Regions from separate parts of the Streptomyces sp. NPDC002643 genome, predicted to be linked through region 2. Evidence: riboswitches for the same ligand, from Rfam matches in the RefSeq annotation. Region 2 holds a riboswitch; the other holds the start of a gene.

Region 1 (5,268 bases), on a different contig from region 2:
ACGCCGGCAACCACGCCTCCCTCATCGACGGCTGCCGACTGGCCCGGGGCACCACCCAGGTCGTCGGGCACGGCGACCCGGACGCGGTCCGCAAGGCGCTCGGCACCCGCACCGGGCCCGCGATCGCCGTGTCCGACACGGTGTTCTCGGTGGACGGCGACGCCGCCCCGCTGGCCGAACTGGCCGCCGCCTGCCGTGAGTACGGCGCCGGTCTCGTCGTGGACGACGCGCACGGACTCGGGGTGCTGGGGGACGGCGGCCGCGGCGCCGCGTACGCGGCGGGGCTCGCGGGCGATCCCGATGTGGTCGCCACGGTCACGCTGTCGAAGTCGCTGGGCAGCCAGGGCGGAGCCGTTCTCGGACCGGCGCATGTCATCGACCATCTGGTCAACGCGGCCCGGACGTTCATCTTCGACACGGGGCTCGCCCCGGCCGCGACCGGTGCCGCGCTGGCCGCGCTGCGGCTGCTGCGCCGGGAGCCGGAGCGGGCCGCGCGGGCCGGCTGGGTGGCCCGGGAGCTGCACGCACGGCTGACGGCGTCGGGCCATGAAGCGGTGCGGCCCGACGCCGCCGTGGTGTCCGTGCGTGCGCCGTCTCCGGATCAGGCGGTGCGATGGGCGGCGGACTGCCGTACGGCGGGTCTCGCCGTCGGCTGTTTCCGCCCACCGTCCGTACCCGACGGCGTATCGAGGCTGCGGTTGACCGCCCGGGCGGATCTCACCGAGGGACAGATCGACCGAGCCATGGGGATCATCGACGAAACGCGACCGTGAGTCGGCGTCGCGGCCGTGCGTCGTCAGAAGCGGAACTTCCGGTGGCGGAGCCTTGGCGAACGAGGCTCCCGGAAGCGGAACCGCCGGCGCTCGCGGCGGTGCTCACCGAAGCGTGGTGATGAATCCCTCCCATGCCTCGGGGGCGAACAGCAGGGCCGGCCCCGCCGTGTTCTTCGAATCGCGCACGGCCACAAGGCCGGCCCAGTGGCCGGACCCGGGACGGGCCGTTTCCACACAGTTGGCCAATCCCGCGCTGCGGCTGCTGCGCCGCCACCGCACATCGCGCAGTGCGGTACTGGTGGGTACGGACCGAGGCAGTGCAGACATGGTGCCTCCTCACGCGCCGAAAGCTAGCCGTGAGCCAGCCCGGCGATGTAATCCAACGATTCCTCGGGCGAAAGGGCGTGGATCTGAAGGGTGTTGAAGGCCTCGACATAGGCCCTGAGGTCTTCTTTCCGTTCGAGATAGAGGCTACTCGTCAAGTGGTCGAGAACAACCACGTCCAGATCGGAAGTGCTCCTAAATGAGAAAATTACGAAAGGACCGGTGATGCCGATGTGCGCCCCGGCAGTGAACGGGAGTACCTGCAGTCGCACCTGAGGAAGGCGCGCGGCCTCCGCCAGACGCCCCAACTGACGGGTCATGACATCCGGTCCGCCGACCTCCCGCCGTAAAACCCCCTCGTCGAGCACGGCAGTCAGTGCCATCGGCGGATCGCCGCGCAGTACGTCCTGCCGCGCGAGCCGCACTTCCACGAGCGCGTCGAGTTTGTCGTCTTCCAGCCCCTCCACCGTGGCCCGCGTCACCGCCCGCGCGTACTCCGGGATCTGCAAAAGCCCTGGCACGACCGAGGTCTCCACCGTCCGCATCCCGCTGGCCTGCGACTCCAGGCTGATGAAGTCGCGGTACGTCGGCGGCAGTACACCCCGGTAGGCATGCCACCAGTTGTGGCGCCCACCGCCGTCCTCGGAGCCCGCGAGCGCCAGCAGCAGCTCCCTCAACTCGCCGTCCGCCACCTCGTAGGTGTCCAGCAGCTTCCGTACGTCCGGGGGCTTCACCCCGCTGGCGCCGGTCTCGATCCGGCTCACCTTGGACTGGTGCCAGCCCACGAGACCGGCCGCCTCGATACTGGTGAGCCCGGCGCGGGTGCGCAGAAGGCGCAACTCGGCACCGAGCTTGCGGCGGCGCACCGCCGGACCGTACTGCATGGCTCTCTCCTTCCGCCCGGCGCGCTGTGGGTCGGGTGACGACAGAGGATGGCCCGAGAGTGCACCGGAATACGGTCGGCCGTCGGAGAGTTCACCGCTTCGGGGGACAGATATATGCATATCTTGGTGGATCGCCACCCCAGAGGGTCCAGGTAGTGGCAGTCTGGCGCGAAGCACCAGTCCGGGACCGTAGTCGAATCATCCGCTCCCTGTCGGACACCGGTCCCGTGGGAAAGGGACGACCGTGCCATGGCAGATCATCAGGAAGCCTCCGTCACTCTGCCGAGCGATCCCGCCTCGGTGTCCGCCGCCCGTAATTACGTCGCCGATGTGCTCGCCGAATGGGGCCTGCCGAGCGACACGGACATCGCGGACACCGTGCGCCTGATCGTCTCCGAACTCGCCACCAACGCCGTCCTGCACACCTTCGGCCAGTCGCCCACGTTCACCGTGGACATCTCCCTCGACCGGGACGAGCATCTGCGCATCGGTGTCACCGACAGCCATCCGCGTTTTCCGAAACGTCTGCCCGCGGCCGTTCAGCAGGACAACGGCCGGGGCATGGTCATCATCCGCTGGCTGACCGCCGAGTGCGGTGGCCGACTGAGCGTCAGACCCACCCGCGAGGGCGGCAAGACGGTCGCCATCGAACTGCCGTGGACGGTCCCGCTCCAGCCGCTCAGGGCCGGCGCTCCGCGGCACCCCTGACCCACCTGGGCAGCAGATTCCACAGGCCCAGACAGACGGCGAGCGTACCGACGCCCGCGATGATCCCGGCCGTGCGGCCGAGGGTGACGTCCACGACCAGCAGTACGGAACCGGCCAGCGCCGGCATCAGCACGGCCAGCCCCACCGTCGCCAGCCGGGACGAGACCCGGACGATCGTGGGCTTGGCGTTCTGCTGGAACAGCGAGCGATGCAGTGCGGCCGGTGCCGTGAACAGCGCCGCCGCCAGCACGGCCAGCAGCAGCGTGGTGATGTAGGTGGCGCGCTGTACGGAGTCGAGGTCCTCGAAGCGCGGTGTGAAGGCCAGCGTCAGCAGGAAGGCGAAGAGGATCTGCACACCGGTCTGGGTGACCCGCAGCTCCTGCAGCAGCTCGGAGAAGTTGCGGTCGGCGCGCTCCAACGGGGTCTCGTCGCGGTCGGCGCGGTCCAGCGGGGTCTTGTTGCGGTCCGCGTGCTCCAGCGGTGTCCGGTCGCGCGCGGGGCGGGTGTGGTCGGGGGCCATGACACACCGGGTAACCACTTTCGGGGCGGTGTCACGCCCGTCGGGGGCGGCGGTGGTTTCCGCCGCCCCCGACCCCGGGTCAGCGGACCCGGCCGTACCAGACGCTCTTCGTCCAGAGCTTCTGGAGGCGTACGACGTCACCCGTCTTCGGCGAGTGCCAGATCTTTCCCTTCCCCGCGTAGATCCCGACGTGGTAGACGCTGGAGCCCGAGTGGAAGAAGACGAGGTCTCCGAGCTTGCGGTTGCTCGCGGAGATGTGCTTCGTCTTGTTGTACTGCTGCTGGGCGGTGCGGGGCAGCTTCTTGCCCGCCTTCTTGAACGAGTACTGCGTCAGCCCCGAGCAGTCGAACCTGCTGGGACCCGTGGCGCCCCACCGGTAGGGCGAGCCCTTCTTGGAAGCCGCGACCTTGAGTGCCTTCGACGCCACGGTGGCGGCCTCGGCGTCGCCCGCGACGCCCGGTACCACGATGCTGCCGCCGACGGCGGCGATGGTCAGAGCCGAGGCCGTACCGGCCCGGGTCAACAGCGACGGGACACGATTGAGCGCAGTCATGCGCAACCCTTCGTCAGCCGCCTGTGAAGGATGACCTGTCGGATTCGGGCTGGCGAAGTTGCCCGGCCGCTGACGCGGCTTCACCCCAAGGGTTGCTCGGCACGGACATGGCTTGTCCGCTCCGGCGACCCGTCGTGCTTGGGTCCTCCACTCCTGCCGATGCACTCCTGTCGACCGGTCATCCGGGCGGCGGCAGGACTCGGCGTCCGCCCGGATCGCCCCGCCGCTGTGGCGGGGGCTTGTCGTCAGGAAGGGATCTTGACGCACGGAAGTCCGAAAAACCCAACGGAATCGGGGATTTGTGGCCTTACTCACCACCTGCATATTCAGCTGAAGGGGGTGATTTGAGTAAGGATGTCCACCCCGTCGAGGGGTCCGAACGACCGTATCGGAATAGTGCATTCCGGCCTGGAACCAGGCATGACGCGCAACTCCCCCGGTTCTGGAGCGGGCTGAGTGAGTGTCCGCTGCTGTCGCTGCTTCTCCCACTGCTCCGCGCTCCGCTCCGAGTCCGGTCCTGACGCCCCTCAGTACGGCCCGCCGTCCGGACTCCGTTCAGCCATGTCGACAAGATCACACCTGTCGAGCGGGTCGGCCGAGCCGTCGCCCGGGTTGGTGGCCGAGGGGGGTGTGTCGCGGTCGAAGGGGTGGTGTGGGGTCGGTTGGGCGGTCAACTCGGCGTCGTGGGCGGCGGCAGTGCGACCCGTGCGGCGCGCCGCTCGCCGTCCAGGACGCGAAGCGCCCGCGCGAGGGTGGGGGCATGGACCTCGTTCTCGCCCCGTCCGTGCATCAATTCGAGCGCGTCGCGCAACGCGGTCGCCTTGCCGACGAGGGCCTGCGCCGCCCGCAGCCCGCGATAGGTGTCGCCCGGGCGGGCCGGATTGATCCGGCCCAGCAGGTCCACCACGTCCAGATAACGGTCGATCAACTCCGCCTCGGCGCGCGTCAGCGCGGGCAGCGGCGGCAACTCGGGTGGGAGCATCGGCCGCTCACCTCGTGCCGGGGAGCGTGCGCGAGGTCTTGCGGCTCGGAATGATCCGGTCGGCCAGGCCGTACTCCACCGCCGCCCGGGCGTCGAGGATCGTGTCCCGCTCGACATCGGCCCTGATCCGTTCCGGGCTCTGCCCCGTGTGCCGTACGAGCATCTCCTCCAACGTGCGCCGGGTGCGCAGCAGTTCCTCGGCGAGGATCGCCAGATCGCTCGTCTGCCCCTGGACCGGCTCGCCGTACGCCGGCTGATGGATGACCACGCGCGCCCCCGGCAGCACATACCGCTTGCCCGGTGTGCCCGCCGCCAGCAGCACCGCGGCGGACGATCCCGCCTGCCCCAGACAGATGGTCTCCACATCGCAGGTGACGTACCGGATCGTGTCGTACACCGCCGTCATCGCGCTGAACGAGCCGCCGGGCGAGTTGATGTAGAGGGAGATGTCCCGGTCGGGGGACTGGTACTCCAGGTGCATGAACTGCGCCATCACATCGTTCGCCGAGGTGTCGTCGATCGCC
Region 2 (5,268 bases):
GCGACGTAACGGGCCAGGCCCTCGGTGTCGGAGAAGTCCAGGGACTCCTTCAGTCGCTCGGTGGTGATGTTGGACGCGGCGATGGCGCGTACCTTGCCCGCCTTCACCAGGTCGTCCAGGGCCGTGATGATCTCCTCCACCGGGACTTCGGGCTTGTCGAAGTGCGTGTAGTAGAGGTCGATGTGGTCGGTGCCCAGGCGGGTGAGGGAGGCGTCGGCCGCCGCCTTGATGTTGGCGGCGGTCAGGCCGGGGAAGTCGGGGTGCTGGCTCACCTTGGTCGCGATGACCACGTCGGAGCGATTGCCGCGGGACTTGACCCACTTGCCAATGATCGTCTCCGACTCGCCTCCCGTGTGGCCGTCGACCCAGTGCGAGTAGGAGTCCGCCGTGTCGACGAAGTTGCCGCCGGCCGCCGCGTAGGCGTCGAGGACCGCGAAGGAGGTCTGCTCGTCCGCCGTCCAGCCGAAGACGTTGCCGCCCAGGCAGAGGGGGAAGACCTCAAGATCGGACGTGCCCAGCTTGCGAAGAGAAGTCATGTTCTTCGTCAACAGCCTTGGCGGACGCCCGCATTCCGCGATGCCATGAACACCGGGTGAGGGGAGGGGGGCGCCCACCGTCGTCGCCGGCGGCGCCGTTTGCGCGAAAAACACGAGGGCCGTGTCCAGAAGGACACGGCCCTGAAAAGTCACACCGGAAAAGTCAGATGCTCAGGCCCTTGCTGCGCAGCCACGCCGCCGGGTCGATGCCGCTGGCGCTGCCGTCGGGGTGGACCTCCAGGTGGAGGTGGGCGCCGGTGACGTTGCCGGTGGCGCCCACTCGGCCGATGACATCGCCGGTGGCGACCTTCTGGCCGACGCTGACGCCGATGGAGGACTGGTGGGCGTACCAGATCTCGGTGCCGTCATCGAGGGTGAGGACGGTCTTGTAGCCGTACGAGCCGTCCCAGCCGGCCTGGGTGATCGTGCCGCTGTGGACGGCCTTGATGAGGGTGCCGGTGGGGGCGGCGAAGTCGAGGCCGGTGTGGTAGCCGGAGGACCAGTAGGAGCCGGCCTGGCCGAATGTGGAGGTGATGGTGTACGAGGAGGTCGGCAGCGCGAACTGCTTGGCCAGCTCGGCGAGGCGCTCGGCCTCCTTCTTCGCCGCGGCCTCCTCCTCCGCCTTCTTCTTGGCGGCGGCCTCCTTGGCCTCGGCTTCCTTCTTCTCCTGGGCGGCCTGCTCGGCGGCCTTCTCCGCGGCGGCGGTCTGCGCGGCCTCGGCGGCCTTCAGGTCGACGGCGTCCTGCTGGGACTCGGCCTGCTGGATGATGCGGGCGCGCAGTGCCTCGCCAGCGTCGGTCGTGCCCTGCTCGGTGTCGGCGGCGATCAGGCCGGCGCTGCTGAGGGGGGCGGTGGTCGCCTGCGGCTCGTCCTGGGCCTCGTCCTCCTCCTCGAAGACCGAGCCGACGTTCGGCATGTCGGGCATCGAGATGGACACCGGGGGCTTGCCGGTCTGCGCGCTGGCCATGCCCGCGCCGCCGACGGCGGCTATGACACCGACGCCGAGGACCGTGGAGCTACGGGCGAGCCCGCCGCGCTGCCGCTGCTTGGCGACGCGGTGCCGGCCGCGGACGGGGCGAATGGACTCCTCGGTGGGGTTCCACTCCTGCCAGGGGCCCTCGTTCTCGCTGTTGTAGCTGCCGTAGCCGAACGTCCGGCTCTCGCCGTCACGTTGGGCCGGTACGAACGGGGCTTCGGTCGCGGACCGGTTGGACGCCACGTGGGCGTACTCCTTTCCTTCCTTCTCGCCTACCGGGTTAGCTGACGGGTTCGGAGCAGGAAGGTCTCCTACGCGCGTAAACCAGTCGTGCTGCCACGACGGTTTGCCCGCGATTCACCCCAGGGTGGTGGTTCCCCGGTTCCCCTACCAACAAGTGGTACGGGATTCGGCGCGTGAGCACGGAGCCGCCTCTTGTGACGGCTGGGACGACCGCGCTGCGTTATCGAACGTTAATAGACGCGAGGGCCCCATTCCAAGCAGTTCTGAATGATCGTTCCGGCTTTTCCGCTGGACTTTACGGGTCATGAGCGGCCGAAAACGGGCGAGTTGACCTTCCCTCGGCGGTAACAGAAGTTCTGACGGTATGTCAGTTGTTATGCGGAGGGGGGTCGGGCGGACACGGGGAGTGATATCGAGGAGGGGGCGAGATGGTGATCATGAAGGAAATGAAAAGAGGGTCACGCCCTCGCGCCGGAAAGAGGGCCACGCCGTTACGCGGGCTCGGGCAGCGCCAGCGTGTGCTGGGTCTGGAGCACCTTCGCCCGGAGGTAACGGACATTGTGGGCGGTGGTGAAGACGCCGGTCGGCACCCGGTCCCGGACCCCGACCCCGAGGTCGCGCAACTGCTGTGCCTTGTCGGGGTTGTTGGACAGCAGGTCCAGTTCGGTGATGCCCAGGGCGGTCAGCATCTGCGCGGCGGCCGTGTAGTCGCGGCCGTCCTCAGGCAGACCCAGGGCCGCGTTCGCCTCGTAGGTGTCGAGACCCTGGTCCTGGAGGGCGTACGCGTCGAGCTTGTTGTAGAGGCCGATGCCGCGCCCCTCCTGGCGGAGGTAGAGGAGTACCCCGCCCCGGTCGGCGATCCGCTCCACCGCCTCACGCAGCTGCGGACCGCAGTCGCAGCGGGCCGAGCCGAAGACATCGCCGGTCAGGCACTCGGAGTGCAGCCGGACCAGGGGGGTCGTGCCGGGCTCGGGGTCGCCGAGGACGAGCGCCAGATGCTCCTGGCCGTCGACGAGGCCGTGGAAGGTGACCATCTCGGCGTCGACGGCGTAACCGTCACCGAAGCGCAGCGGCACCCGGACACGGGCACGCGGGGTGGCGGCGGCAGGGGCAGTGGCGGTGACCGTGGCGGCGACGGTGGCAGTGGCGGACGTGGCTGCGGCTGTGGTGGCGGGGGAGTCGGGCATGCGGTTCTCCGGTCCTCGGTCCTGTGCGGGTGGGCGGCCACTCCACATCTGGTTCAGATTTGAAGCAACGCCTCCCGGCGACTCTAACCCCTGCTTCAAATTTCAAGCAACAGATTTACGGGGAGATCACATTCCCGACACCGCAGAAGTGAGCCAAGTCATCCGTCGGACGACGAGCACGACCTGCGGCGCCACGGCAGCTCGTCCGCGCCGGGCGGGCGGTGGCCGTCCTCACCCTGGAGCGCCGCCGCGATCCCCGTACAGATCTCCTCCAACTGGCCGATCTGCTCGGGGCGGAGATGGTCGAAGACCGCCTTGCGGACCGTTTCGACATGGCCCGGCGCCGCGCGTTCCAGCAGGGCCATGCCCTCGTCTGTCAGTACGGCGATACTGCCCCGCTTGTCCCACTGGCAGTTCTCGCGCCGCAGCACCCCGTCGTTCTCCAGCCGCGTCACGGCGTACGTCAGCCGGCTGCGCGTGATCTTCAGACGCTCGGCGACATCCGTCATCCGCATCCGGTGGTCCGGCGCCTCGGAGAGCGCGGACAGGATGGAGTAGTAGAGGTGCGGCAGGCCGGCCTCCTGCTGGAGCTGCCGGTCGAGCGCGTCCTCCAGGAGTGAGCTCGCGGCGATGAACGCGCGCCAGGCACGCTGCTCCTCGGGGGTGAGCCAGCGGGTCGTCATGCGTACAGTGTAGATGTTGCTTAAAACTTGAACCAAGCCCGGCGTTCGTCCAGGTCACCCCGCCGTTCGTTCCCGGCCATCCCGCCGTTCATCGTCATGTCACAGGGAGCGCGCCCATGCCTCAGCCCTACGTCCTGTTGTCCGCCGCCGTCTCCCTCGACGGCTACCTGGACGACACCGGGCCCGAACGGCTGCTGCTCTCCGGGCCCGCCGACTTCGACCGGGTCGACGAGGTGCGCGCGGACAGCGACGCCATCCTGATCGGCGCCGGCACCCTGCGCACCGACAACCCCCGGCTGCTGGTCAACTCCCCCGAGCGACGCGCGGCCCGGGTCGCCGCCGGGCTCCCGGAGTATCCGCTGAAGGTCACGGTCAGCGCGTCCGGCGAGCTGGACCCGGCGGCCCGGTTCTGGCACACCGGCGGCGAGAAGGTCGTGTACACGACTGACAAGGGCGCGGAACGCCTCCACGCGCTGGGCCTGGCGACCGGCGTGGACGTGGTGTCCGGCGTGGACGTGGTGTCCCTCGGCCCCGATCTGGAGTGGCCGGCCGTCCTCGACCATCTCGGGGACGTACGCGGCGTACGACGTCTCATGGTCGAGGGCGGTGGCCTCGTCCACACCCAGCTGCTCCAGCAGGGGCTCGCCGACGAGCTGCGGCTGGCCGTGGCGCCGGTGTTCGTGGGGGAGGCGGACGCACCGCGGATGTTCGGGACCGGGGCGTATCCCGGGGGGCCGACGAGCCGGATGCGGGTGGTGGAGACCCGGCCGGTCGGGGACGTCGTCCTGATCCGGTACGTCCCCACGGCGCCCGGCACCGGGATGAACGGCTCCGCCGCCGACCGGCACTGGCTGGCCCTCGCCTGTGAACTGGCCGCCGAGTGCCCGCCCTCCTCGACCGCGTTCAGCGTGGGCGCGGTCGTGGTCGCCGAGAACGGTACGGAGCTGGCCCGCGGGTACTCGCGGGAGGGCGGCGACCCCGTCGCCCACGCCGAGGAGGCCGCCCTCGCCAAACTCGACCCCGCCGATCCGCGCCTCGCCGGCGCCACCGTCTACAGCAGCCTCGAACCCTGCGCCCACCGCGCCTCCCGGCCCGCCCCCTGCGCCCGGCTGATCCTCGACGCCGGAGTACGCCGCGTCGTCACGGCCTGGCGGGAGCCCGACACCTTCGTCGAGAACGCCGCCGCCGGGAACGCGATCCTGTCGGAGGAGGGCGCCGACGTCGTCGTACTCCCCGAGTACGCGGAGCGCGCCAAGACGCCGAACGGGCATTTGCTGGGCGGGTGACGGGGCGCTGGGCGAGCGAGGAGGCTGGGGGCACCGACCACCCCCCGACCACCGGGCGAGCGAGGAGGCTGGGGCCGGGCGGCCGGGGAACCAGGGCCATACGGCCGGGGGAACCGAGTCCGGGCGGCCGGGGGAACCGAGGGTCGGGTCGCCCGGAGATGATCTTCGGGTGGGTAAAGCGTGTGCTCGGGGCCCCGCGGATGGGGTACTCTGGTTTCACCGACGCGGGGTGGAGCAGCTCGGTAGCTCGCTGGGCTCATAACCCAGAGGTCGCAGGTTCAAATCCTGTCCCCGCTACTGAAGGCCTTGGGCCGGAACCCGATCAAGGGTTCCGGCCCAAGGTGTTTTCGCGTTCCA

The links. Region 2 has a riboswitch for cyclic di-AMP ahead of ACWD4G_RS41285 (M23 family metallopeptidase). Riboswitches for the same ligand answer to the same signal wherever they lie in the genome.
Region 1: it holds a riboswitch for cyclic di-AMP, as region 2 does, so the genes downstream of both, ACWD4G_RS35330 (C40 family peptidase) here and ACWD4G_RS41285 (M23 family metallopeptidase) in region 2, are expected to answer to the same signal.

What each region holds. Positions count from the first base shown of each region.
Region 1 is NZ_JBSFVY010000031.1:40,312-45,579, forward strand. Features, by position in the region: gene ACWD4G_RS35305 (8-amino-7-oxononanoate synthase) at 1-773, shown strand, start outside; gene ACWD4G_RS35310 (DUF397 domain-containing protein) at 876-1,100, opposite strand; gene ACWD4G_RS35315 (helix-turn-helix domain-containing protein) at 1,124-1,981, opposite strand; gene ACWD4G_RS35320 (ATP-binding protein) at 2,231-2,689, shown strand; gene ACWD4G_RS35325 (DUF6328 family protein) at 2,661-3,137, opposite strand; gene ACWD4G_RS35330 (C40 family peptidase) at 3,289-3,762, opposite strand; cyclic di-AMP (ydaO/yuaA leader) riboswitch at 3,766-3,936, opposite strand; gene ACWD4G_RS35335 (hypothetical protein) at 4,433-4,744, opposite strand; gene ACWD4G_RS35340 (ATP-dependent Clp protease proteolytic subunit) at 4,752-5,268, opposite strand, start outside.
Region 2 is NZ_JBSFVY010000048.1:644-5,911, forward strand. Features, by position in the region: gene ACWD4G_RS41280 (aldo/keto reductase) at 1-536, opposite strand, end outside; gene ACWD4G_RS41285 (M23 family metallopeptidase) at 700-1,755, opposite strand; cyclic di-AMP (ydaO/yuaA leader) riboswitch at 1,767-1,937, opposite strand; gene ACWD4G_RS41290 (GTP cyclohydrolase II) at 2,247-2,942, opposite strand; gene ACWD4G_RS41295 (MarR family winged helix-turn-helix transcriptional regulator) at 3,101-3,625, opposite strand; gene ACWD4G_RS41300 (dihydrofolate reductase family protein) at 3,742-4,911, shown strand; tRNA gene ACWD4G_RS41305 (tRNA-Met) at 5,135-5,208, shown strand.